One region of the Microcella sp. genome, then DNA from elsewhere that is predicted to be linked to it. Evidence: predicted binding sites of a transcription regulator. Region 1 holds the regulator's gene; each other region holds the start of a gene.
What was found. Region 1 encodes HrcA, which represses chaperone genes, less so after heat shock. Its sites were predicted from a motif close to TTNGCACTCGNNNNNNNCGAGTGCNAA; they were not measured.

Region 1 (7,445 bases):
GCTCGCGCCGGCGGGCAGGTCGATCTGCGTGATGTCGCCTGTGACAACGATCTTCGAGCCGAAACCCAGGCGGGTGAGGAACATCTTCATCTGCTCAGGGCTCGTGTTCTGCGCCTCGTCGAGCACGATGAACGCGTTGTTGAGCGTGCGGCCGCGCATGTAGGCAAGCGGTGCGACCTCGACGACGCCCGTCGTCAGCAGCTTGGGCACGAGCTCGGGGTCCATCATCTCGTTGAGCGCGTCGTAGAGCGGCCGCAAGTAGGGGTCGATCTTGTCGGTGAGACTGCCGGGCAAGAAGCCGAGCCGCTCGCCCGCTTCGACCGCGGGCCGCGTCAAGATGATGCGGTCGACCTCTTTGCGCTGCAGCGCCTGCACGGCCTTCGCCATAGCGAGGTAGGTCTTGCCCGTGCCGGCGGGGCCGATGCCGAAGACGATCGTGTTGAGATCGATGGCGTCGACGTAGGCCTTCTGGCCGAGGGTCTTGGGGCGGATGCTCTTGCCTCGGCTCGTCAAGATTGCCTGGCTCAGCACCTCGGCGGGGCTGCCGGCGCCCGCGTCGATGATGCGCGCCGAGCTCTGCACCTCGACGGGTTCGAGATCGCGGCCGCTGCGCACCATCGTGAGCAGTTCGTCGACAAGCGTGCGCGCGGCGGCGACCTGCACGGGGTCGCCTTCGAGCGTGATCTGGTTTCCCCGAACGTGCACGTCGACGAGCGGGTACTGGGTCTCGAGCGTGGTCAGCAGTCGGTCGTGGGGCCCGAGCAGTCGGACCATCGCGACGCCGTCGACCTCGAGCTGTTCGCGGGCGGGCGCGGTGCGCGCCGAATCGTCAGTGGGCAAGGGATCCTTCGGTCAAGCCTCCCGCGAGCACGTGAGCGTGCACGTGGAAGACGGTCTGCCCGGCATTCGCGCCGGTGTTGAAGACGAGCCTGAACTGGCCGTCGGCGTGCTCGTTGGCGAGCTGGTGCGCTGTCGCGACCACGTCGGCGAGCAGCGCGGGGTCGCCCGCGGCAAGCTCAGCGACATCGCGGTAGCGGGACGTCTTGGGCACCACGAGCAGGTGCACAGGAGCCTTCGGCGCGATGTCGCGAAAGGCGATCACGGTGTCGGTCTCATGCACGATGTCAGCCGGAGTCTCGCGCGCGATGATGCGCTCGAAGATCGACGGTTCGCTGGTGCTCATGCCCTCAGTCTAGAGCGGCTTGCTCACCAGCGCCCGAGGGCGGCAGAGAGCACAGCGATGGCCGCTGGCCCCGCCGTCGAGGTGCGCAACACTGTCGAACCGAGTCGCACTCGTCGAGCGCCCGCAGTCGTCAACGCCTCGAACTCTTCGGGCGCGATGCCACCCTCGGGGCCGACGACGAGCACAATGTCGTCGACACCCAGCGCTGCGGCGCCGAGCTCGGTGAGCGCGACGTCACCCTCAGGGTCGAGTACGAGCATCGTCGCCTGCGGCAGCCGGTCGACGAGCTGCTTCGTCGCGGCAACAGCCTCGACCTCGGGCAGCCACGGGCGCAGCGACTGCTTGCTGGCCTCGCGCGCGATCGTCGTCCAGCGCTCACGACCCTTGACCGCCTTCGCGGCATCCCACCGCGAGATGCTGCGCGCGGCCTGCCAGGGCACGACGACGTCGACTCCGAGCTCGGTCGCGGCCTGCACGGCGAGTTCGTCGCGATCGCCCTTGGCGAGCGCTTGCACGAGGTGGATGCGCGTCGCAGGCCGGGGCGTGCGCTCGACGTGCTCGACCTCGAGGGCGACCTCGGTCGATTCCGCACTCGACACCGTGCCGAGCACGACGAGGCCCGCGCCGTCGCCGAGCCGCAGGCGTTCGCCGGGGCGCACGCGCGAGACGGCGGCGGCGTGCCGAGCATCCGCCCCCCGTAGCCGCACGATCGCGCCGACCTCGCGACCCGCCTCGCTCAGTTGCGATGCGAGCGAGTCGTCGAGGTAGAAGTGCGCCATCTCGCGACTAGAGGTTCAGAAAGCGGTCGCGCAGCTTCGAGAAGATGCCCTGCTGGAAGGTCGCGAACTGCGGAGGCACGGGTCGGCGACTCGAGGCGAACTGCCTGATGAGCTCGGTCTCTTTGTTGTTAAGCCGCACCGGAGTCACGACCTGCACGCCGATCTTGAGGTCGCCGCGACCCGAGCCGCGCAAGCGGGTGATGCCCCGCTCTTTGATCGTGATGATCTCGGCGCTCTGCGTGCCCGGCTTGATCTCGACGGGTACGTCGCCGTCGAGCGCGGGCAGCGTGACGGTCGTGCCGAGAATGGCGTCGGCCATTTGCACCTCGACGGTGGCGAGCAGGTCGTCGCCGCTGCGGCTGAAGGTCTCGTGGGTTGCGACCTTGATCTCGAGGTAGAGGTCGCCGTTCGGGCCGCCCGCAGGGCCGACCTCGCCCTGACCGGGCAGCTGGATGCGCACGCCCGTGTCGACGCCTGCCGGAATATCGACGGGGATCGCTCGTCGCGCACGCACGCGGCCCTGGCCGGCGCAGGTCGGGCACGGGCTGGGGATCACCGTGCCGTAGCCGCGGCACGTGCCGCACGGGCTCGAGGTCATGACGTTGCCGAGCAGGCTGCGCACGGTGCGCTGGATCTGACCCGAGCCGCGGCAGATGTCGCAGGTCTGCGGCGAGGTGCCGGGCGAGCAGCACGAACCCTCGCACGTCGAGCACAGAATCGCCGTGTCGACCTCGATCTGACGGTTGGTGCCGAAGATGATCTCGTCGAGCTCGACCTCGACCCTCAGCAGGGCGTCTTGACCCCGCTCGCGACGGCTACGCGGGCCGCGCTGCTGCTGGCCACCGCCGAAGAAGGTCTCGAAGATGTCGCCGAAGCCCCCGAATCCGGATGCTCCCCCGAAGCCGCCCGAACCCCCCAGGTCGTACTGTTGCCGCTGCTGCGGGTCGCTCAACACGTCGTAGGCGTGCGTCACCTGCTTGAACCGCTCGGCCGCGTCGCTGCTCGGGTTGACGTCGGGATGCAACTCTCGAGCGAGTCGGCGGTAGGCCTTCTTGATCTCGTCGGCACTGGCCTGGCGGTCGAGCCCCAGCACCTCGTAATGGTCTGCCACTTATTCCTCACCGAGCAGGCGCGAGACGTAGCGGGCTACGGCGCGCACTGCTGCCATGTTGTTCGAGTAATCCATGCGGGTCGGCCCGAGCACGCCGAGCTTTGCCGAGCTGTCGCCGCCCATGCGGTACGCGCTCGTCACGACCGCAGTCTCTTTGAGCGCCTCATCGTTCTCGCGGCCGATGCGCGCCGAGACACCCTTCTCGTCGACCTGCATCTCGCTGAACAGCTTCAGCAGCGTCACTTGCTCTTCGAGTGCTTCGAGCACCGGGTACACACTGCCGACGAAATCGCCCTCGGTGCGCACGAGGTTCGCCGCCCCCGCCATGACGAGGCGGTCAGAGCGATGCGCATCCACGTGCCCCAGCAGCGCCTCGCCGATGACCGAGACGGTGGGGCGACGGTCGGGAGCGAATTGCTCGCTGAGGGATGCGGCGACGTCGGTCACGTCGGCCAGAGCGCGGCCGGCCAGCGTCGCGTTGAGCTTGGCCCGCAACTCGCCCACGAACACCTCGTCGGCCTCGATCGGCAGCTCGATGATGCGCTGATCGACCCGGCCGCCGTCGGTGATGAAGACCGTCATGAGGCGCGTCGCGCTCATCGGCACGAGCTCGATGTGCTGCACGCGGGCATTGCCGAGCGTGGGGTACTGCACGAGCGCGACCTGGTTCGTGAGATGCGAGAGCAGCCGCACGGTGCGCGCGAAGACGTCGTCGAGATCGACCGACTGGTCGAGGAACTGCTGAATGGCCTGGCGCTGCGCAGCGCTCAACGGCTTCAGGTCGGCGAACTGGTCGACGAACACCCGGTAGCCCTTGTCGGTCGGCACGCGCCCCGACGAGGTGTGTGGCGCCGCGATGAGCTCTTCTTCTTCGAGCAGGGCCATGTCGTTGCGGATGGTCGCTGCCGAGACGCCGAACTGGTGGCGGTCGACGATCGCCTTCGAGCCGACCGGCTCGCGCGAGGCCACGTAGTCGTGCACGATGGCCCGCAGCACGTGCAGAGCGCGATCAGAGACCATCGTCGACTCCCTCCGTCGCTTGGCACTCAGTCTTCCGGACTGCTAATTCTACCCCGCCACACTGTGACCCGGTCCTTGCCTGGCGGTGTCGCGCGCGCTAGGTTTGCCGCGTGCTCTCGCCGATGAGGGTGGTCTCTGCTCTGAGTCGGCGCGTCATGCACACGTGCTCCACCCCGGGAAACCCAGTCCGCACAAGGATCATCGAAAGGCAGCACCTATGACTGACCAGACCCCTCCCCCCGCCAGCCCGGCTCCGGCTGCTCCTCTGAGCGAGGCCGAAGACCGCCAGTGGGCGTCGTTCGCCCACCTCGGCGGAATCCTGGGCATTCTGCCCGCCCTGATCATCTTCCTGGTGTTCAAGGACCGCGGCGCGTTCACGCGCGGGGAGTCGAAAGAGGCCCTGAACTTCCAGATCACCGTCATCATCGCGTACATCGCGGTCAACGTGCTCAGCTGGATCATCGGCGCCGTCACCTTCGGCCTCGGTGCGCTGCTCGGCCTGCTGACCCCGCTCGTCTGGATCGGCGCGGTGATCTTCTCGATTCTCGGCTTCGTGAAGTCGAAGGACGGCAACGCGTACCGCTACCCGGTCTCGATCCGACTCGTCAAGTAGTCGTTTCACCAGGAGCACATTCGAGGGGCTCGGCCGACACGGCCGGGCCCCTCGGGTGTTTAATGGCCGCATGACCGATCAACCTCCTACCAACCCGTACGCCGCCACTCCGCAGCCCATGAGCCCTGCCGACGAAAAGCTGTGGGCGACGCTCGTGCACGTGGGCGGCATCTTCTTCGGCTTCATCCCGGCCCTCATCGGGTTCCTCGTGCTCGGCAACCGGGGGCCCTTCGTACGCGGGCACACCGCCACCGCGCTCAACTTTCAGCTGACGATGATCATCGCGGCCGCGATCGGCGCGATCACCTCGTGGCTCATCATCGGCATCTTCATCATCATCGCCGTGAGCATCGTCATCATCGTGCTCTCGATCATCGCGGCGATCGCGGCCAATCGCGGCGAGGCCTACCTCTACCCGCTGACGATCCCGTTCATCAAGTAGCCGTCAGTCGGGCAGCAGACGGCGCACGACGCCGTCGGCGAGCAGGCGCCCGCGCAGCGTGAGCACGATCGTGCCGCGCAGCGCGGGCCCCGGCTCGACGAGCTCATCCGCGATGAGGCCGGCGACTGCTCGGCGGCCGAGCGGGGTGAGAGCATCCGTCGACAGGCCCTCGCGCAGGCGCACCTCGAGCAGCACGCGTTCGGTGCGGCGCGACTCGTCGTCGAGGGTCTCGCGGCCCGCGGCTGGGCTCAGCCCGTGCGCGAGTCGGTCGGCATAGGCGGCAGGATGCTTGACGTTCCACCAGCGCACGCCGCCGATGTGGCTGTGCGCGCCGGGGCCGACGCCCCACCAGTCCTGCCCGGTCCAGTAGGCGCGGTTGTGGCGCGAGCGATGGTCGGGGGTGCGTGACCAGTTGCTCACTTCGTACCAGTCGTAGCCCGCGTCTCTCAGCCGCGCGTCGAGCACCTCGTAGAACAGCGCATGCAGGTCGTCGTCGACAGGCGGCACCTGACCGTGCGCAATCTGGCGGGCGAGCTTCGTGCCGGGCTCGACGATGAGCGCGTAGGCACTCACGTGGTCGGGCTCGGCCGCGAGCGCCGCATCGAGGCTGTGCTGCCAGTCGGCCTCGGTCTCACCCGGCGTGCCGTAGATGAGGTCGAGGCTCACGGCGAGCCCGGCGGCCTTTGCGGCCGCGACGACGCGCGGCACGTTTTCGGGGTCGTGCGTGCGCTCGAGCACCGCGAGCACGTGCGGCACGACCGACTGCATGCCGACGCTCACGCGCGTGAAGCCCGCGGCGGCGAGCCGCTCGAGGCCCGCCTCGTCGATCGAGTCGGGGTTCGCCTCGGTCGTGATCTCGGCCCCCTCGGCGATGCCCATGTGCTTGCGCACCGCGTCGAGCATGCGCGCGAGATCGCTCGTCGGCAGCAGCGTCGGAGTCCCGCCTCCGAAGAAGACCGTGCGGGCCGGGCGCGGCGACAGGCCGATCTCGTGCAGCACGCGCGCGGCGAGCTCGACCTCGGCGATCGCCTGGTCGGCGAAGTCGCTCTGCCTGACGCCGCGCACCTCGTCGGCCGTGTAGGTGTTGAAGTCGCAGTAGCCGCAGCGCACGCGGCAGAACGGCACGTGCAGGTACACCCCGAGGTCGCGCTGCTCGGCGCCCGCGAGCACGCTCGGCGGCAGCATCCCGTCGTCGGGCGCCGGGTCGGCGAGGGGTAGGGCGCTGGGCACGCCCCCATCCTCCCAGCCTCGCCCTCCACAATTCAGGAGTCGGGCTCGCCGACGCGGGCTGCGGATGCTCTGCCGGGCGTGTCGCGGCGTGGGAGCATCCCGAACTCCTGAATTGTGGAGATCGCCCCAGGCGGCGTCGAGCTCGGCACCGAAGACTCAGAGTGGAGACGATGAACCAGAAGGCAGAGCTACCCGACCGCATCGAGGTGCTCGTCGTGGGCGGCGGGCAAGCCGGCCTCGGCATGGGGTACCGGCTGCGCGAGGCCGGGGTGCCCTTCGTGATCGTCGATGATCGCGCTCGCACGGGCGACGTGTGGCGTGCTCGTTGGCGCAGCCTCGTGCTGTTCACTCCGCGCCGGTTTGCGGCGCTGCCGGGGCTGCCGCTGCCGTCGTCGACGGGCTATTACCCGACGCGCGAGCAGATGGCCGACTACCTCGAGCACTACGCCGCCGAGTTCGCGCTGCCGGTCGTGCGCGAGACTCGGGTCATCGCCATCACCCGCGCGGGCGACGAATTCGTCGCCGAGACGACGCGCGGCACCGTGCGGGCTCGCGCCGTCGTCATCGCGACGGGTCCGTTCCAGTACCCGCGCATTCCCCGCGTCGGCGCCAAGCTCGAGCTGAGCGTGGCGCAGCTGCACTCCAGCGCGTACACCTGCGCCGACGACCTGCCGCACGGCCGCATCGCCGTCGTCGGCGGCGGCAACTCCGCCGCGCAGCTCGCCGTCGAGCTCGCCGACAGCGACCGCGCACGCGACGTCACGATGATCGCGCCGCAGCAGCCCTGGTTCATTCCCGAGCGAATCCTCGGCCTTACGGTCTACTGGCCCCTGAAACTGCTGGGCATCTTGAGCTCGCCGGCCGACAGCCGCATCAGCGAGTACATTCATTCGCGCGGTGACGGAATCCTGGGCACCGAGGCGAAGCGCGCCGTGCGATCGGGTCGACTGCGTCTGCTCACGAGCCGCGTGGTGGATGCTCACGAGCGCTCGCTCGTGCTCGCCGACGGCACCCGACACGAAGTCGATGCGGTGCTCTGGGCGACGGGCTTTCGCACGCACTACCCG
Region 2 (7,445 bases), 780 kb from region 1:
CGGCGTCGTCGCCACGTGGGTCGTCGCCGACAGCGCGTTGCTCGCCGACGGTCTCGCGACAGCACTGTTTTTCGTCGAACCGGCGCGTCTCTGCGAGGCGTTCGCGTTCGAGTGGGTTCGACTGAGCACGCACACCGGCCTCGAGGCGAGCGCCGGCTTTCGAGGGGAGCTGTTCGCATGAGGGCACGAGTGGATGCACTGACCGGCCGCGTGAGCATGTACCGCCTGGCGACGATCACCCTCGCGATCGTGCTTGTGCAGGCCGTGCTGTTCGCGTTTCTCGGAGCGATCGGACCCGACCCCTACGCGATTCTCGGCACGCTCGGCGTCGTGCTCGTCGCGACCCTCGGTGCCAACGAGGTCGCCGCCCGCCTCGCCCGGGTCGTGCCGCACCGCGAGTCGAGCGTGATCACGGCGCTCATCATCACCTGCATCGTGCAGCCGAGCCTCACGACCACGGGGCTCATCGCCGCCGCCGGCGCCGCGGTGCTCGCAGCGCTCTCGAAGTACCTCATCGTGTGGCGCGGCCGGCACCTGCTGAACCCCGCGGCGACGGGCGTGCTCATCGCGGGCATTATCGGCTACTACCTCGGCCAGGGCGTCGGGTTCTGGTGGATCGCGACGCCTGCCCTGCTGCCCGCCGTCGCCGTTGGTGCTCTGCTTTTGCTCGACCGGACTCGACGACTCGATGTGGGGCTCGTGTTCATCGCCCTCACGATCGTCATCATCGGCGCACGGCTGGTGCTGACGGGCACCGCACCACTGGGCGCTGTCGCTACGGTGCTGCAGCTGTTCCCCGTCGTGTTTCTCGCGGGGTTCATGCTCAGCGAGCCGCAGACCCTGCCGCCTCGCGACTGGCAGCGCTGGCTCACCGCCGCGGTCGTCGCGGTCGCCTTCTCGGTGCCCTTCGGGTTCGGACCGATCTACACCTCGCCCGAGCTCGCGCTCGTCGTCGGCAACATCGTCGCGTTCGCGGCCTCGCGCCGCAGCGGGTTCTCGGTGCGCGTGCTCGAGCAGAGGCCCCTGTCGCCCGCTGCCACCGAGTGGCTCTTCGAGCCCTCGCGCCCCGTGCGATTCGACGCCGGGCAGTATCTCGAGCTGCATCTGCCTCACAAGGCCGACATCCGGGGTCTGCGCCGCACCTTCTCGATCGCCTCGGCACCCGAGCGCGCGGTCGCGGAGAGCGAGCCGCGTCTGGCCATTGGCATCCGCACTCCCGAGGGCGGCAGCTCGTTCAAGGCCGCGCTCGCGAGTCTCGAGCCCGGCACTCGCATCGCCGCCACCCAGATCGCCGGCGACTTCGTGCTGCCGCGCGATGCGAGCATCCCACTGCTGCTGCTCGCGGGCGGCATCGGCGTGACACCCTTCGCGAGTCAGCTCGCGAGTCTCGTCGCGCGCGGCGAGCAACGCGACATCGTCGTGGTCGTGGTGCCGTCGAACCCCGACGAGGTGCTCTACCGCGACACGATCGAGGCTGCGGGTGCGCGCCTTGTCACGCTCACGCGCGACGAGCTGACGACGGATGCTCTGCGCGAGGCCGTGCCCGACCTCGCGTCGCGCCGTGCCTACGTCTCCGGCCCTCCCTCGGTCGTCGCCGCCGCACGTTCAGCACTGCGCCGCGCAGGTGCGAAGCGCGTGCAGACCGACTACTTCGCCGGGTACTGAACAACCCAGAACGAGGTCTCACCAGGTCTTTCGCCCTGCGCGAACCTCTGGCACTCTCATGTGTCGAGTGCTAATATCGTCGTAGTTGAGTCACCCCGGCTCAACTCTCGAAACCTCGGCCCGCCTCGGCGGGCGACGTGAAGGAGAACGACACGATGAGCATGATCTTCGACCCGTTCCGCGAGCTCGACCGCGTCGCCGCGAACCTGCTCGACCGCCGCGAGAGCCCGCGCGTGATGCCGATGGATCTCTACCGCGACGCCGACCACTACGTGCTGACCGCCGACCTGCCGGGCATCGACCCCGGTTCGGTCGACGTCGACGTCGACGGCCAGCTGCTCACGATCCGCGCCGAGCGCACGCCGCGCTCGCTCGACGGCGTGCAGTGGCTCGCGCGGGAGCGCGCCGCCGGAACCTTCCTGCGACAGCTCACGCTGGGCAAAGACATCGACACCGAGCAGATCTCGGCGCACTACGAGAACGGCGTGCTGAGCGTCATGATCCCGGTGCTCGAGAAGGCCAAGCCGCGCAAGATCGAAGTCGCGACCTCGAACGAGCGCCAGGAGGTCTCGGCCTAGCTCGACCTCGACGCGCGCCGCGCGGGCCTCGAACCCTCGGGTTCGGGGCCCGTTGGCGTTCGTGCGGCCGTGGGCGGCGCATCCAGCCCCGGCACGGGCGCCACCCCTGCCCGCACCGCGCGCAGCGCCCCGAGAATGGCGACGAGGTCGACCGCCTCCTGCAGGGTGGCGCCGACGACGGCGGGCAGCAGTCCCGCCGCGGCGACGAGCATGAGGCCGATCGAGATGATGATGCCGAGCCAGATGCTCTGCAACGCGATGCGCACCGTGCGGTGACCGATCGCCACGGCGCGGGCGACGCGGGCGATGTCGTCGAGCAGGATCACGACGTCGGCCGACTCGCTCGCCGCCGTCGAGCCCTTGGCGCCCATGGCGATGCCGACGTCGCTGACGGCGAGCACCGGGGCGTCGTTGACTCCATCGCCGACCATGACGACCGGGCGCAGCTGCGCCTCGCGGATGATCCGCAATTTGTCATCGGGCAGGCATTCGCTGTGCAGCTCGGTGATGCCGAGGCTCTCGGCGATCGGCCCGGCGGTGGCAGCGACATCACCGGTGACCATGAGGATGCGCTCGGCTCCGAGCGCGCGCAGGGCGACGAGAGTGTCGGCGGCATCGTCGCGCACGGCATCCCGCAGCACGATGACACCGGCGAAGCGGCCGTCGACCGCCGCATAGACAACAGCGGCGCCGCTCTCGGCGGTGTGCACCTGGAGGTCGGCAGCGTGCTCGGCGACGAACGCGGGCTTGCCGACCCGCACGCGGCGACCGTCGACGGTCGCCTCGACTCCGAAGGTCGCCACCTCACGCGCGTCGGTCGACGGGCTGAGGGCGCCGGCGCGATCGAGCGCGGCTTGCTGGATCGACGCGGCGAGCACGTGCGACGAGTACTGCTCGGCCGAGCCCATGAGGTGCAGCAGCTCGCGCTCGTCGAAGCCGGGCCGAGGGTGCACGCCGACGACGGCAGGGCGCCCTTGGGTGAGGGTGCCGGTCTTGTCGAAGGCCACCGTGCGCACGCGAGCGAGCTTCTCGAGCGAGGCCGCGCTCTTCATCACGATGCCGCGCTTCGCGGCGCTGCTCATGCCGCCCATGAACGCGACGGGGGCGGCGATGAGCAACGGGCAGGGCGTGGCGACGACGAGCACCTCGGCGAACCTCACCGGGTCACCGCTCACCGCCCAGGCGACTCCCGCGATCGCGAGCGAGACGCCGGTGAACGGCAGGGCGTAGCGGTCGGCGAGCCGCACGAGGGGCGCCTTGCTGGAGGAGGCCTCGCGCACGAGCTCGACGATGCGCTGGTATTGCGAATCAGCAGCGACGGCAGTCGCCACGATCTCGATGGCGGCCGGGCCGTTGACCGAACCGCTCAGCACCGCATCGCCGACCTCTTTGTCGACCGGCAGGCTCTCACCGGTGAGCGACGACTCATCGAGGCTGCCCAGGCCGCTGGCCAGCTCGCCGTCGACGGGCAGAATCTCGGCGGGCCGAACGAGCAGCCGGTCGCCGACGCGCACCAGATCGACGGCAATGTCGGCCACCGAGCCGTCGTCTTCGATGCGATGCGCCTGCTGCGGCACCCGATCGAGCAGCGCCCGCAACTCGCGCTGCGCACGACCCGCGGCGGCCACCTCGAGGGCCTCGCCACCGGCGAGCATGAACACGATGATCAGGCTCGCCCAGTACTCCCCCACCACGACCGTGCTCACGATGGCCGTGACGGCGAGAATGTCGAGGCCGAACTGCTTCGCAAGCAGCCCACGCACCATGCTGACGGCTTCCATGGCCGCAATGCCCAGTGCGTAGAGCGAGACGAGCCAGCGCGCGGCAGGCTCGAACCCCGAGAGGGCGAGTGCGCCAGCTGTCGCGCCGATGACCACGGTCACGGCAACAAGCGGAAAGCGGCGCACTGCCGAACTGATTCGCGTCACAGGCCCGGTCTAGCGCGATTCAGGGGCAACCGCCAGTGCCAGACGGCCTCGATCGTGCCGTGTGCGCGCTACAGGGCGGCGAGTGCCTCGCGCCCGCCGACCACATATGCCTTCCACGAGGCATCGTGCTCGATATGACGCGCCCACTGCGAACCCCAGGTGTGCGCGTCAGGAATCGGCAACTCGGCTCGCTCCGCCCGCTGCGCATCACCCAGTGCTGCGACGGCGCCTTCGTGGTATTTCGCGGCAGGCAGCCGCTCTCGCGACAGTGTGCACAGCGAAGCATCGCCCGTCGCCGCGGCGAGCGCATCGAAGGCGGCCGCACGTGCGGCGGCGATGCGCTCGGCGCGATCGGTCACGAGGTCAGCAGCTGCAGCGATCGGCCTGCGCGACGCCGTCGAGCGCCTGCTCGATGTGCTGGCCGCAACCGGTCCAGGTGATCTTGCCGCACGAGGCGCAACGGGCGGGTGAGCACATGGGAGTTCCTTCCGACGATGAGGGCGTCGATCGACGCGTGCCCTCAGAATACCCCCGGGGGTATATTTTCGCAACCGCCCCGAGACGACGGATGCCCGAGGCACGCAGCCCCGGGCATCCACTCACTGAGTCTCTGGTGTCAGGCCAGTCGCGACTGCAGGTTCTCGTCGAGCGCAGCCAAGAAGTCTTCCGTCGTCAGGTACGACTGCTCGGGGCTGATGAGAATCGCGAGGTCTTTCGTCATCTTGCCGCTCTCGACCGTCGTGATCACGACGTCTTCGAGGGTCTCGGCGAAGGTGATGAGCGCCTGGTTGCCGTCGAGCTTGCCGCGGTGCATGAGGCCGCGGGTCCACGCGAAGATCGAAGCGATCGGGTTCGTCGACGTCGGCTTACCCTGCTGGTGCATGCGGTAGTGGCGCGTGACCGTACCGTGAGCGGCCTCGGCCTCGACGACCTGGCCGTCGGGGCTCGTGAGCACGCTCGTCATGAGGCCGAGCGAGCCGAAGCCCTGCGCCACAGTGTCGCTCTGCACGTCGCCGTCGTAGTTCTTGCAGGCCCAGACGTAGCCGCCCTCCCACTTCATGGCCGACGCGACCATGTCGTCGATGAGGCGGTGCTCGTAGGTGATGCCGGCGGCCTCGAACTGCGCCTTGAACTCGGCCTCGAACACCTCTTCAAACAGATCCTTGAAGCGGCCGTCGTAGGCCTTGAGGATCGTGTTCTTCGTGGAGAGGTACACGGGGTAGTTACGGGCCAAGCCGTAGTTGAGCGAGGCGCGCGCGAAGTCGCGAATCGACTCGTCGAGGTTGTACTGCACCTGGGCCACACCGCTGCCGGGCGACTGGTAGACCTCGAACTTCATCGGCTCGGAGCCGTCTTCGGGCGTGAACTCGACCGTGAGTGTGCCCTGGCCCTCGAAGCGGAAGTCGGTGGCGCGGTACTGGTCGCCGAAAGCGTGGCGGCCGATGATGATGGGCTTGTTCCAGCCGGGCACGAGGCGCGGAATGTTCGAGATCACGATGGGCTCGCGGAAGATGACGCCGCCGATGATGTTGCGAATGGTGCCGTTCGGGCTCTTCCACATTTTCTTGAGGCCGAACTCTTCAACGCGAGCCTCGTCGGGGGTGATCGTGGCGCACTTGACGCCGACACCGTGCTTGATGATGGCGTGCGCCGCGTCGATCGTCACCTGGTCGTCGGTGGCGTCGCGGTGCTCGATGCCGAGGTCGTAGTACTCGAGCGTCAGATCGAGGTAGGGGTGAATCAGGCGGTCTTTGATGAACTGCCAGATGATGCGCGTCATCTCGTCGCCGTCGAGTTCGACGACCGTGCCGTCGACCTTGATCTTCTCCACGTAGTGCTCCTTGCCTCGGTTGCTGCAGTGTCGTCTTTCAGCCTAGCGTTTCGGGCCGATGTCTCGACATCGAGATATATAGACGTGCCCGCTCTCGGTGGTTGCGTCTACCCTGGGGGCATGGGTGACTTGAGACTAGAAGAGCTGTCGGCCAAGACGATCGTCGCGGCGAACGGGCTCACTCTGCGCCCGGGGCAAGAGCAATTCGTCACGCCGGTGTCGTACGCCGAGGCCGATGCCTATGTGAATCCGACGACGACGTGGGCGCGCGTCGTGCTCGACGGCGACGATGTCGTGGGCTTCGTGCGGGGCAATTTCGACTCCGAGCACCCGCGCGAAGAGTTTCGCAGCTGCATCTGGCGCATCAACGTCGACGCCAGCTCGCAGGGCCGCGGCGTGGGCAAGTTCGCCGTGCACGCACTCGCCGACGAGGCGCGCGCCCGCGGATTCAGCACTGTCACCGTCATCTGGGAGCCGGGCGAAGAAGGGCCCGGCGAGTTCTTCCGGCGCATCGGCTTCGTCGAGACCGGCGAGACCGAATTTGGCGAGAAGATCGGTGCTCTCGACGTCTGAGAGGCGCCTTCGGTATGCCCTCCGTGCGCCAACCGTCTGACCACTCGGCCCCGCCGCCGTCGCTCGACTTCGCTGGCGCGGTGTTGCTCGTCGTTGCCGAGATTCCGCGTGGTCGCGTCATGACATACGGCGATGTCGCCACTGAGCTCGGGTCGCGCGGTGCCCGCGCGGTCGGGCGGGTCATGGCGACCGAGGGCTCGAGTGTGCCCTGGTGGCGCGTGGTGCGGGCCGACGGCCGCCCGCCCGCCGGGCACGAACGCGCTGCATTCGAGCACTACCGGGCCGAGGACACGCCGCTGCGCGCGACCGGCGGCATGCGTGGCCTCACGGGTGACGTGCTCGACTATCGGCTCGACCTCGCCACGGCCCGATGGGTACCGTGGCGCGACGCGCCAGCATCGAGTAGCGCCCGGTCGTAGCGCCCGACCGGTGGCGGCGATACTGTGCCCTGGTGCGGCGAGCGCCGCGCATCCTGAACTCCGGAGGTTCTCGTGACCGACTCGCCCGCCCCCGCCTCGAACGCCCGCAAGCCGAAGGCGGCTCCTGCCGCGGCAAAAGCCTCCCCCGACGCTGACGCTCCGGCGGCAGCCCGCGCCGATCAGACGCTTTCGCTCGACGTCAGCGCCGTGCCGGGTTTCTTCAAGGCCCTGGTCGACTTCAGGTTCACGACCTTCATCACCCGCCGCATCGCGGGCTTCATCTACGCCATCTTGCTCGTCAGCATCGTGCTCGCCGGTCTCGTCGCCTTCTTCAGCATCGTGGTCACGGGCGTCGGGCTCATGACTGGTCCGGTCAACGCGCAACCGATCTCGGGCATCCTGACGATTCTGGGCGCTCTCGTGCTCGTGCCGATCGCCACTCTCGTCGCGA
Region 3 (7,445 bases), 720 kb from region 1:
GGCCGACTCATCGCGCGCCAGTTCGGCTTCGAGACCAACGGCATCGGCTTCTACCTGTTCGACCAGATCGCAGACCCCGCCGCGTTCAAAGACGCGTACCGCGCACAGCTCGACGCCGCAGAGTGGTCGCCGGGCGAGCAAGAGCGTGTCGTTGACGAAGTGCTGCGGGCGTACGACTACAACACGCGCATCTTCGAGCAGCTCGGCGAGCGCCGCATCGCCGCCTGAGCTGCCGCCGTCTGGCTCACCTGCAGCGAAGGCGGCACACGTGTGCCCCTCAACGGCGACTGTGTTCGCTCGACACGACACGCGTGCCGAGAGCGAGCACACTCGTGCGCGGGTTCGACATCGCACGGCCGCGTCGATCGAGCAACGCGAAAGGGCGGCTCCCCATGGGGGGAGCCGCCCTTCGGCGTAGACCAGCGGTGGAGGACTTAGAAATCCATGCCGCCGCTCGGGTCGCCCATCGGCGCGGGGTTCTTCTCGGGCTTGTCGGCGACGACGGCCTCGGTGGTGAGGAACAGACCCGCGATCGAGGCTGCGTTAAGCAGCGCCGAGCGCGTGACCTTCACCGGGTCGGCGATGCCTGCACCGAGCATGTCGACGTACTCGCCCGTGGCCGCGTTGAGGCCGTGACCGACCTCGAGGTGGCGCACCTTGTCGGCCACCACGCCGGGCTCGAGGCCGGCGTTGAGAGCGATCTGCTTGAGCGGGGCGTCGATAGCGACCTTGACGATGTTCGCGCCGGTGGCCTCGTCACCGACGAGGTCGGTGAGCGCCTTCGACTCGAACGCCATCTTGCCGGCCTGAATCAGCGCGACGCCACCACCGGCGACGATGCCCTCTTCGACGGCCGCCTTGGCGTTGCGCACGGCGTCTTCGATGCGGTGCTTGCGCTCTTTGAGCTCAACCTCGGTGGCCGCGCCCGCCTTGATGACGGCGACGCCGCCAGCGAGCTTGGCGAGGCGCTCCTGCAGCTTCTCGCGGTCGTAGTCCGAGTCGGTGTTCTCGATCTCCGAGCGAATCTGCTTCACGCGACCCGCGATGGCGTCGGCGTCGCCGGCACCTTCAACAATCGTGGTCTCGTCCTTGGTGATGACGACCTTGCGTGCGCGACCGAGCAGATCGAGCGTCGCGTTCTCAAGCTTGAGACCGACCTCTTCGCTGATGACCTGGCCACCGGTGAGAATCGCGATGTCCTGCAGCATGGCCTTGCGGCGGTCGCCGAAGCCGGGGGCCTTGACGGCGACCGACTTGAAGATGCCGCGAATCTTGTTGACGACGAGCGTGGCCAGGGCCTCGCCCTCGACGTCTTCGGCGATGATGAGCAGCTGCTTGCCGCTCTGGATCACCTTGTCGACGACCGGCAGCAGGTCTTTGATTGCCGAGATCTTGCCGTTGACGATCAAGACGTACGGGTCTTCGAAGACCGCTTCCTGACGCTCGGGGTCGGTGACGAAGTATGCCGACAAGTAGCCCTTGTCGAAGCGCATGCCCTCGGTGAGCTCGAGCTCGGTACCGAAGGTGTTCGACTCTTCGACGGTGACGACGCCCTCTTTGCCCACCTTGTCGATGGCCTCGGCGATGAGCGCGCCGATCTCGGGGTCGGCGGCAGAGATGCTCGCGGTCGCGGCGATCTCTTCTTTGGTCTCGACCTCTTTGGCGTTCTTCAGCAGCTGGTCAGAGACGGCCTGGGTGGCCTTCTCGATACCGCGCTTGAGGCTGATGGGGTCGGCGCCGGCCGCGACGTTGCGCAGGCCTTCGCGCACGAGCGCCTGAGCGAGAACGACCGACGTAGTCGTGCCGTCGCCGGCGACGTCGTCAGTCTTCTTAGCGACCTCTTTGACGAGCTCCGCGCCGATCTTCTCGAACGGGTCGTCGAGCTCGATCTCTTTGGCGATGGAGACGCCGTCGTTGGTGATCGTGGGGGCGCCCCACTTCTTCTCGAGGACGACGTTGCGACCCCGGGGTCCCAGCGTCACCTTCACGGCGTCGGCCAGAATGTTGAGGCCGCGCTCGAGGCCGCGACGGGCCTCTTCGTCAAAAGCGATGATCTTAGCCATGTGTCTCTCGTCCCTCCCGGACGCTGAACGTACGGTAGCTCTTGGCACTCACAGAGCGTGAGTGCTAACTGATTCTGGCACTCGCTGGGGGCGAGTGCAAGCCAGAGCGACTACGAAGCGGGGCGCGTGAACGAGACGGAGCCGGCGAGCGGCACGAGCTCGACCCAGGTGTTGCCGGGCGCCAGTCGAACGGCGACCCCGTTCGCATCGACAATGCGGATCTGATCGGTCAGCGATGACTTCGACCAGGTGGCCGCGACGGTCGCGCCGCCGGTCGAGACCCAGGCCTCGCCTCGGCCGATGAGGTCGACGGTCGGGATGCTCTGGATCACTTGCACCGGTACCCGCAGTGACACGACATTGACCGCACTGAGCTGCGCGCCCCCTGCAGCGCGGTCGGGCGAGCCGCCCGTCATATACCGGATGAACGTCTGCGTGTCGGCGCTCCAGACCCACGCCGGAGTCGACGCGCTGCCGAACCTGAGGTCGATGCGCGTCGTCGCCGTGCCCTCTTTCGTCGCCGTCGCGGCCGCCAGGCTCTCGGAGAACGGGAACTGCTGCGGCGGTGCAGGCAGAGCGCTCTGCGAGGCAGCGAGCTGCGAAGCGCGCACGATCACGTTGTGCGGCGCCGGAGCGTTGTCGCCGCGGAACATGAAATCCTCCGTGTCGCGCTGCCCGTGGATCGCGTTGTAGACGGGTGCCTGTTGCATCGCAACGACGAAGCGGTACTGGCCTCCCGAGTACGCGATGATGCCGCCCTGCGGTGCCACGATGGAGGGGTCGACGGGCCGCACCGACCGGATCGGCCCGATCTCATCGGGAATGTCGGACTGCCAGACGGCGATGTAACGAGTGAGCCCGCCCTCGACGAGAATCTCCCACACGACGTCAGCGCGATCGAGCCCCACCTGCGGGCGGGCGTCGGGGTGGTTGTCGATCTTGGCGGCGAAGGCCGGAGCGATGGCCGAGTCGACGGGCACGACTTCGCCCGTGAGTGGCGCGAGGTCGAAGGGCGGCGGTGCTTCGTAGCTCGACACGAACGAGGGTGTCGGCGTGGGCGTCGGCATCGGTGCCTCAGCGGTGCAGGCGACGAGCAACGCGAGCAGCAGCCCTCCTGAAGAGAGCGCCGCACCACGACGCAGTCGCCTGCTCATGAGGGTCACTCTAGTGCGCGGCCTGAGCCGTGCGGCGCTGCGGCGACGGTGCGCCGCAGCGAGCATCCGTCGGGGCAGGAGAGCCGCGGATGCCCGCTCAGGCGACCCGCACGCCCTCGGCTTGCGGCCCCTTGGTGCCCGTGCCGATCTCGAACGTCACGACCTGGCCCTCGTCGAGCACCTTGTAGCCGGGCATGTCGATCGAGCTGTAGTGCACGAAGACGTCGCCGTCGCCGCCCTCGAGCGTAATGAAGCCGAAGCCTTTCTCGGCGTTGAACCACTTGACGGTTCCTGTGGGCATGGTGAAGCTCCTCGTGTCGCGGGAATGCCGCGAGAATACCCGCGCGATCGGCGGCTCACCAGGCCGCGGAGCGCACCGTCGAGCAGTCGTTACGCGCGCGTAACGGCGTCGAAATCACGCGCTGCCGCTAGGGCGCGAGCTCGGCGAAATCGGCGCCGAGTGTGATCGTGATGGGGGCGCCGGGGAACGCGTCAGAGAGCTCGATGTCGCCCGTGCCGAGTAGCACGGCCATGCCGAGCGCGACCCCCTCGAGCGCCGGGTCGGAGTAGAACACGACGGTCTCGGTGAGGTCGTCTTGACCGGCTGAGGTGACGGTGCCGACCGGCCACCCGGGTGCCGTGAGCAGATCACGTGCTGTGGCGCCCAGACCGTCGACCCCCGCACCGTTGAGAATCGTGATCGTGAACCCCGCCGGCAGTTCGGCGAGTGCGGGGTCGGTGATCGGCTCGACGCTCGGCGGGGTTGGCGAGGCCGACTCGGTCGGGGTCGGCATCGGCTCGGCGGTGTCGAAGCCAGGAATCTCGAAGGTGACTCGATCAGTGATGAGCGAGAGGCCCCACAGACCTGCCACGACGAGCACCCCGCTCGCGAGCGCGGCCCACGCGATGGCGATCACCACACGGCCGCGACGACGGGGGGCGCGGTGAGCACCGACGCGACCCAGCTCAGCAGGTATCTCGTCGAAGCGATCGGGTGCGAACTCGGCCATCGGTGCAGTGCCTTTCAGGCGGGGTGGTGGGGGGCGGCCGCTCAGGCGGCGCCCGTGAAGCCCGGGCGCCTGGTGCGGCGCTGCTGGGCGCGATCGTCGCGCACCGCACGCAGGCGACCGACGAAGACCGGGTCGTAGCGCACGGCGACCTCGGTGTCGATCACGGCGTTCAGCACCTGATAGTAGCGGGCCGCGCTCCATCCGAACTCGCGGCGGATACTCTGCTCTTTCGCCCCGCTGTGCCCCCACCAGTCGCGCTCGAACTCGAGCACGCGCTGCGCGCGATCGTCGAGGGGGTCTGAGCGGGCATCCATCGTGGCACCAGGGTAGAGCGCCAGGACCTTCGACTCTGGGCGGCTCGCGGCAAGCGCGGCAGGCTGGTGCGAGCGCCCTCTACCCGGGTGGGCGCACAGTCTGTGCCCACTCGTCGTTCAGCCCAGCGGGTTAGGCTTGCCTAACCACCGTTGCCCGACCCGTTGCGTCTCCGGAGCCCCATGACCCTCACCCCGCGTCGTTCGACGCCGATCGTGAGCACGTCGCAGCGCCGAGGCCGCAGTGCTGCCATGGGCCTCGCCCTGGTCGCCCTGCTCGCCGGATGCGCCGTGACGTCGGCACCGCCCGCGATCGAGCCGACGAGTGCGGGGCCGCGCGTTCCGCTCAGCGAGCTCGCAGTGCTGGAGAACCCGCGCGACCACGTCGGCCCCTCAACCGCACTGCTCGACTCCGCCTCGATCGTGCCGGTCACCGACTCGCCGGTGCAAAGCCTGCCGACCACCGTTGTCTCGCGCGACCTCGCGGGCGATCGGGAGGTGATGGTGTCTGACACGAGCCGCATTCTGCCGCTCGACATCGCCGGTTCGATCGCCGCGACAGTCTTCGCGCTCGGGTTCGGCGATGAGGTCATCGGCCGAGACATCTCGACGACCTTCGCCGAGGCAGCCGACCTGCCGGTCGTGACGAGTAGCGGCCACGCGATCAGCAGCGAGGCGGTTCTCGCGCTACGACCGACGCTCGTCATCACCGACGGCACCGTCGGCCCAACCGACGTGGTGCTGCAACTGCGCGAGGCCGGCATCACCGTCGTCTACGTGGATGCTGAGCCGGGGCTCGCCGCACCCGGCGAGCTCGGCCGCCAGGTCGCGGCAGCACTCGGATCACCCGAGACCGGCGAACTGCTCGCCGAGCGCCTCGAGTCGGAACTCGCCGCTGTCGTCGCCGAGATTGAGGCGATCCGCCCAGCCGACCCGGCCGATCGCGTGCGCATTCTGTTCCTCTACTTGCGCGGCACCTCGGGCATCTACTACCTCTTCGGCGAAGAGTCGGGGGCCGATGAGCTCATCGAGGCCGTCGGCGGCATCGACGTCGCGGGTGAGATCGGCTGGCAGGGCCTGCGACCCATGACTGACGAGGCCCTCGTTGCCGCCAACCCCGACCTCATTCTCGTGATGACGGGCGGGCTCGAGAGCGTCGGTGGCATCGACGCCCTCATCGCCGAGAAGCCGGCGGTGGGTCTCACGCGGGCTGGCGAGAACCGCCGCTTCGTCGACATGGCCGACGGCGAGGTGCTCAGCTTCGGCCCGCGCACGCCCGCCGTGCTCGACGCTCTCGCGCGCGCGATCTACGCGCCCGGCAGCTAGCCGCGCGTGACGAGGGGCGGGTCCGCTGACGCAGACCCGCTCCTCACTGTCGTGCGTTACTCGGCTGCAGCCCGGCGTCGCACGAGCGCGACCGTCAGAGCGATGACCGCGAGTAGCAGGGCGATGATGATGCCCCACACCCAGAGCGGAATTCCGCCCTCGCTCGGTGCGACCTCGCCTGCCTCGGGCTCGGCGATGACGACCTCGCCGCAGTCGTCGGCGAGCGAACCGGTGATCGTCACGGGGTCGAGCGGCTCGCCGGCCGGGTAGGTGCCGAAGGCTTCCGCTCCTGTCGCGGTGAGCGTCGCCAGTGCACCCTCGATCGTGAGCAGACCGTCGTCGGCCGACCGAGCGGCTGCGCTCAGGTCGAGGTCGGCGAACACGACGCCCTCGGCCTCGACCGCGACACCCTCTTGCGTCGTGCCGACCACGTCGAGCACGAGCTGGGCGGTGTCGGCGTCGAGCACGATGACGCGGGGGTTCGACACTGAGGTGTCGAGAATTCCGCCGTGCCCGGTGAAGCGGATACCGCCGGAGAACACCAGCTCTCCCTCGCCGGTGCTCGAATCCAGCGCGCCGTCGCCGGCGAAGGCGAAGCTCGGCGTCTCATACTCTGCTCCGTCGAACACCTGCCACTCGCCGTTGGCGATCGACCCGCTCACGTAGGCGCGGAAGGCCTCCTTGAAGCCCCACTGGAGGCGAGCATCCTGAATCACGCACGCTCCGGTGAGCGAGACCGACTGGGCCAGCTCGCGGATCGTCACGACGATGCCGCGGTCGACGCTGCCCTGCATCGTGAGCGTGTGTACGCCGATGAGGTCTGCCGGCAACGTGCCTGTCCAGGTCGCGACACCGTCGGCGTCGGCGGTGACCGATTCGCTCAGCACGATCGGGTCGCTGTAGGCGACGACCGCGATGTCTGACTCACCTGGGGCGAAGCCGGCCGCCGTGAGCGTGATGCGCTGACCGGGCTCGAGCGCACCTGCGTCAGCCGCAATGAGCTCAGCGCCCGTCGTGGCCGGCGGCGCGGTCGGGATGCTCGAGCCGGTGAAAGCCCCGACGATGCGGGTGCCGCCCCCTGCGCTCGAAGGCGCGCCGATCGTGAAGGTCACCGGGTCGAGCGCAGTGCCAGCCGGGTAGAAGGCGGTGCCGCCGAAGCTGAACGCGGGAGCGCCTGCTGCCGTCAGGGTCGCGGCCACTCCGGCGTAGCGCACCGCGCCGTCGGGCAGCACGCTCCGCGCACCCGTCGCGAGCGCGAGCGTCGCCAGCGTCACACGGCTGCCGTTCACGGTGGCCACGAGATCTGCGCGCGTGTTCGAGACCAGGCGCACGGTCGGCGAGGCGATCGTCACGTCGAGCGCGCCGTTGTGGCCGAGGTAACGCACCGAACCGCCGTACTGCACGACGTCGGTCGCGGCGGCAGGCGACGACTGCGGGAAGACCACGATCGCGCCGTCGCTGCCGGCTCCCGCGACGCCGATCGTTCCCTGCGCGATCGGCCCCGTCACGTAGGTGCGGAACGACTGCTTGACGCCCCAGCGGAGCGAACCCGAGCTCGTCGGAGCCATGACGATCGGAGCG

Region 2: a site for HrcA is predicted at 1,713-1,739, ahead of KL788_RS07250 (Hsp20/alpha crystallin family protein). Genes of this name have one in related genera too.
Region 3: a site for HrcA is predicted at 2,105-2,131, ahead of groL (chaperonin GroEL). Genes of this name have one in related genera too.

What each region holds. Positions count from the first base shown of each region.
Region 1 covers NZ_JAHHDS010000003.1:338,082-345,526, forward strand. The annotation lists gene KL788_RS03330 (PhoH family protein) at 1-774, opposite strand, end outside; gene KL788_RS03335 (histidine triad nucleotide-binding protein) at 830-1,183, opposite strand; gene KL788_RS03340 (16S rRNA (uracil(1498)-N(3))-methyltransferase) at 1,207-1,962, opposite strand; gene dnaJ (molecular chaperone DnaJ) at 1,970-3,073, opposite strand; gene hrcA (heat-inducible transcriptional repressor HrcA) at 3,074-4,093, opposite strand; gene KL788_RS03355 (DUF4870 domain-containing protein) at 4,311-4,706, shown strand; gene KL788_RS03360 (DUF4870 domain-containing protein) at 4,777-5,148, shown strand; gene hemW (radical SAM family heme chaperone HemW) at 5,152-6,378, opposite strand; gene KL788_RS03370 (flavin-containing monooxygenase) at 6,549-7,445, shown strand, end outside.
Region 2 covers NZ_JAHHDS010000003.1:1,114,484-1,121,928, forward strand. The annotation lists gene KL788_RS07240 (FAD:protein FMN transferase) at 1-181, shown strand, start outside; gene KL788_RS07245 (ferredoxin--NADP reductase) at 190-1,665, shown strand; gene KL788_RS07250 (Hsp20/alpha crystallin family protein) at 1,821-2,243, shown strand; gene KL788_RS07255 (heavy metal translocating P-type ATPase) at 2,240-4,171, opposite strand; gene KL788_RS07260 (hypothetical protein) at 4,240-4,530, opposite strand; gene KL788_RS07265 (NADP-dependent isocitrate dehydrogenase) at 4,788-6,002, opposite strand; gene KL788_RS07270 (GNAT family N-acetyltransferase) at 6,123-6,575, shown strand; gene KL788_RS07275 (MGMT family protein) at 6,590-6,994, shown strand; gene KL788_RS07280 (DUF4282 domain-containing protein) at 7,067-7,445, shown strand, end outside.
Region 3 covers NZ_JAHHDS010000003.1:1,056,863-1,064,307, forward strand. The annotation lists gene KL788_RS06955 (heme oxygenase (biliverdin-producing)) at 1-228, shown strand, start outside; gene groL (chaperonin GroEL) at 435-2,063, opposite strand; gene KL788_RS06965 (DUF3048 domain-containing protein) at 2,174-3,217, opposite strand; gene KL788_RS06970 (cold-shock protein) at 3,315-3,518, opposite strand; gene KL788_RS06975 (LytR C-terminal domain-containing protein) at 3,646-4,227, opposite strand; gene KL788_RS06980 (DUF3263 domain-containing protein) at 4,269-4,541, opposite strand; gene KL788_RS06985 (heme/hemin ABC transporter substrate-binding protein) at 4,722-5,864, shown strand; gene KL788_RS06990 (HtaA domain-containing protein) at 5,921-7,445, opposite strand, start outside.